2 regions of the Arthrobacter sp. MMS24-S77 genome follow, and region 1 is predicted to be linked to the other one. Evidence: riboswitches for the same ligand, from Rfam matches in the RefSeq annotation. Region 1 holds a riboswitch; the other holds the start of a gene.

Region 1 (2,196 bases):
AATCCGCCAGAATGCGGTCAATGGCGTCGGCTTCAGTTGAATCGTCAGGCATGGCCCCGTCCTTTCGATGTAGGTGATGCATCTAAACATTGAGCTTTTCGGCAATCAATTAACTCAGTCTAGTTCCACTCAAGGTCTTGTTACTTAGTTCAAGTTACCTTAGTGTTGAGATAGTTAGAGTTGAGGGAGTCGCTCCTGAGCTTTGCTGCCAATTTTTGGTTTACATCGCCCCAGTCAGAGAGGTTTAACAATGAGTGAAACCGTAAGTGCACCGACAACAGATCTGGAAGAGCTCATCGATTCGTCTATCGCGTCCCGTGAGAGCCGTGTCGTTGACTTTGACACTCTGAAGTTCCAGACAAAAATGGGAGACAAATTCCGGCGTGGCCAAGTCCGCTACATCGGCTCCGGAGCTACCGGGGACCACTCGGACGATAACAACATCCTCCAGGCCGAGCACTTCACGTTCTCTAACATGGTTCTACCGGCCGGGTGCGTAGGACCGGAGCACACTCACCCTGACGTCGAAGAGGTGTTCTTTGTCCTCGAGGGGCAGGTGGAGTTCAGCGTCCACGATGTCGAGGACGGTACAAAGACGGCCAGTCGTGTTTTGGGTTACCGCGACCTGATTCGTGTTCCTGCAGGCGTTCCCCGGAGCCTTCGCACTGTCAGCGAAGATGATGCGCTGATCTGCGTAATCATCGGTGCGAAAAAGCCGGAGATTCCCTTCTACCCGCCGACCTCCGAGATGCACGGAGTCACTCGCTAGAAATGTGCTCCGAGAAGCGCGGGTACCAGCTCAAGCTGGTACCCGCGCTTCCGGAGGTCCGGTTTCACTAACCACCCTTTGCGTGCCGCACAGGCACCGGATACCATGTGAGACGTGTCACCGAAGGGTGGCACGTGCTTATGATCTGCGGCGGGAGAGCCCTGCCGGTACGTTTCAGCAGGCGCCGTAGGAGCAAATCCTCCCCAGGAATCTCTCAGGCCCATGTACCGCCGCGGCAAGGCAACTCTGGAAAGCAGCCCGGGCAACCGGACTCACCGACGGTGCAAGCGTCCAGCCGCGAAGGCGGGTGGCGCGGAAACTCTCAGGTCCAATACAGAGCGGGGAGGAACCGAATCATCGTGGTGCGTCCGCGCCACCTGAATTATGGAGTTCCTCATGACCCTGGCACCTGAAGGCCGTAAGCTGCTGCGCGTTGAACAGCGCAACAAAGCCGTCCCGGTCGAACGCAAGCCCGAGTGGATCAAGGCCAAGGTCCAGATGGGCCCGGAATTCGTGGGCCTGAAGAACCTCGTGAAAAAGGAAGGCCTGCACACCGTCTGCGAGGAAGCCGGCTGCCCGAACATCTTCGAGTGCTGGGAAGACAAGGAAGCGACCTTCCTGATCGGCGGCTCCGAATGCACCCGCCGCTGCGACTTCTGCCAGATCGACACCGGCAAGCCCTCCCCCGTGGACCGCTTCGAACCCACCAAGGTCGCCCGCTCCGTCCAGGCCATGGCCCTGCGCTACGCCACCGTGACCGGCGTGGCCCGGGACGACCTCGAAGACGAAGGCGTCTGGCTCTACGCCGAAACCGTCCGCAAGATCCACGAACTGAACCCCGGCACCGGCGTGGAACTGCTCATCCCGGACTTCTCCGGCAAACCCGAACACATCAATGCGATCTGCGACTCCGCCCCCGAGGTCTTCGCGCACAACGTCGAGACCGTGCCCCGGATCTTCAAGCGCATCCGCCCCGCGTTCCGCTACGACCGCTCCCTGGACGTCATCACCCAGGGCCGCAACCTGGGCATGGTCACCAAGTCCAACCTGATCCTGGGCATGGGCGAAACCCGGGCCGAGATCTCCGAAGCCCTGGCCGACCTGCACGCCGCGGGCTGTGACCTGATCACCATCACCCAGTACCTGCGACCCTCCGAACGGCACCTGCCCGTGGACCGCTGGGTCAAACCCCAGGAATTCGTGGACCTGCAGCACGAGGCCGAGGAGATCGGCTTCCTCGGCGTCATGTCCGGACCCCTGGTCCGCTCCTCCTACCGCGCCGGACGCCTCTGGGCCACCGCGATGCGCAAGAAAGGCCGCGACATCCCCGCCCACCTGGCCCACATCGCCGACGGCATCCAGGACTCCGGCACCACCCGCCAGGAAGCCAGCACCCTCCTCGCACACCACGCGACGGCCTGATCCGT
Region 2 (2,196 bases), 3.3 Mb from region 1:
CAGCAGGTCCGCGGCGACGGTGACGAGGGCGCCCCGTTCCTTGGCGGCAGCGATCACCGCCGTGTGGTCGAACACCCTGCCCGAAACGCCCGGCTGCTGCAGCACGATCCCGTTGATCTCGCCCCCGGGCAGGCCCAGGGACAAGTCCGCGATCTCCACCTCGAAGCCCAGCGCCTCGGCCCGGCCCTTCACGATCGCGATGGTCTGCGGCAGGCAGTCCGCGTCAAGGACCGTCTTGCCGTCATGGGCCGCCTTGTTCTTGTTGGCCCGGCGCATCATCAGGACCGCCTCGGCCACCGCCGTGGCTTCATCCAGCAGGGAGGCGTTGGCGATGGGCAGGCCCACCAGGTCCTGGACCATGGTCTGGAAGTTCAGCAGCGCCTCGAGACGGCCCTGGGAAATTTCCGGCTGGTACGGGGTGTACGCCGTGTACCAGGCCGGGGACTCGAGGATGTTGCGGCGGATCACCGGCGGAGTGACGGTGTCGTAATAGCCCTGGCCGATCATCTGCACGGCCGTCTTGTTCTTGGCCGCCAGCCTGCGCAGCTCCGCCAGAACCTCAACTTCGCTGAGGGCGTTCTGGAGGGTCAGGGCGACGTCCTGGCGGATGTCATTGGGAACCGCGGTGTCCACGAGCGAATCGACACTGTCGTAACCAACAGACTTGAGCATGATGTCAATGTCGGCTTGGCGGCGGGCGCCGATATGCCGGTCAACGAACGTGGTGGAGGTTGAACTAACCGTCACGAAGGAACTCCATTACTAAGGCGGCGTGGGTACGCCACAGCTAATCGGGTTCCTCCCCGCTCTGTATTGGACCTGAGAGTTTCCGCGAATCCGCGCTTTCGCGCTGCTTCGCTTGCACCGTCGGTGAGCACGCGTCAGCGTGCTGCTTTCCAGAGTTGCCTTGCCGCGGCGGTGCGTGGGCCTGAGAGATTCCTGGGGAGGATTTGCTCCTACGGCGCCTGCATCACATGCCTGCAGGACTCTCCCGCCGCAGATCAAAGGCGTATTCAGTTATGTGAATCGGATCGTGGTTGCCGGTGACGGCTGCCACAACTGTCAATTGTCCTATGGACTGCTCGCGTCCGCAAATATGGGTCACCGAGCCGCCTGACTTCCCCAACTGACTCGCACTAGATGTCGTTTTGGAGCCTCTAAAGGACAACAACTGCTAGTCAGTTGGGTCGGCACTCAGTTACGCAGGCGTTCGACGGCGGCAAGCAGCGCACCGACGTCGGCGTTCCTCTCGCTCGCATTGGCTCCCGGGCCGCCTTCAAGCATTGCGTTGAAGTAGAGCCCATCGCCCATATACCGGACCGCCTTGGCCATCTCCGGACCCACTTCGTCGGCGAGCACATCCAGCCATTGTTGCTGGATCCCGGCAAAGCGCCTGCGGGTTTCTTCGTGCGCTACCTCCGCAAGCCGCGTGGCGGCCACGAACACCCTGTCCATGGGAGTATCGGCCCACAGGGAGGACTTGATGAAGAACGCAGAGGCGCCCTCGGGAGCCGCCTTCATCGCCTCGATGTCCAGTGCGGCGAGCGCGTCCATGCGTTCGAGCAGGGCGCTGATCATGGATTCCTTGTTGGGGAAATGGTAGAGCAAGCCCCCCTTGGAGACGCCTGCGCGCTTGGCGACGGCGTCCAGGGTGGCAGCCCGCTCCCCCACCTCGATCAGCAGGGCTTCAAAGGCATCCAGGACAGCGTCCCGGGCAATAGGTTTTCGCGGCATGGTGTCCATCATCCCTTAGTTCGATGCGGCAGATCGATGAGTCGAATTGAAACTATACCGTCCAGACGGTACAGTTATCTTCATGTTCAGCCCATCCACAACCCAGCACCCCCGCACCTCGTCGACCCAGTCCGCCCCGTGGCGCGATTGGACTGCCCTGGCACTCTTGATGTTCCCTGTGCTGCTGGTGGCTGTGGACAATACCGCGCTGACATTTGCCCTGCCGGAAATCGCCCGGACGCTGGACGTCGGGGGCGTACAGCTGCTGTGGGTCGTAGACGTTTACGCGCTGGTCCTGGCCGCATTGCTGGTGTCCATGGGCAACTTGGGAGACAGGATCGGCCGCCGCCGCTTGCTCTTGATCGGCAGCACGGGCTTCGCCGCCGTTTCCGCGGCCACTGCATTCGCCCCGTCGGCCGAATGGCTCATTGCTGGACGCGCCGGCATGGGCATCTTCGGAGC

What was found. Region 1 has a riboswitch for glycine ahead of lipA (lipoyl synthase). Riboswitches for the same ligand answer to the same signal wherever they lie in the genome.
Region 2: linked by a shared signal. The riboswitch ahead of gcvP (aminomethyl-transferring glycine dehydrogenase) and the one ahead of lipA (lipoyl synthase) in region 1 are both predicted to bind glycine.

Annotation. Positions count from the first base shown of each region.
Region 1 covers NZ_JBTZRN010000001.1:4,138,695-4,140,890, forward strand. The annotation lists gene ACX5I4_RS19070 (MarR family winged helix-turn-helix transcriptional regulator) at 1-52, opposite strand, end outside; gene ACX5I4_RS19075 (cupin domain-containing protein) at 251-769, shown strand; glycine riboswitch at 911-1,009, shown strand; glycine riboswitch at 1,011-1,116, shown strand; gene lipA (lipoyl synthase) at 1,166-2,191, shown strand.
Region 2 covers NZ_JBTZRN010000001.1:874,420-876,615, reverse strand. The annotation lists gene gcvP (aminomethyl-transferring glycine dehydrogenase) at 1-747, opposite strand, end outside; glycine riboswitch at 799-905, opposite strand; glycine riboswitch at 907-1,004, opposite strand; gene ACX5I4_RS04100 (TetR/AcrR family transcriptional regulator) at 1,195-1,734, opposite strand; gene ACX5I4_RS04095 (MFS transporter) at 1,817-2,196, shown strand, end outside.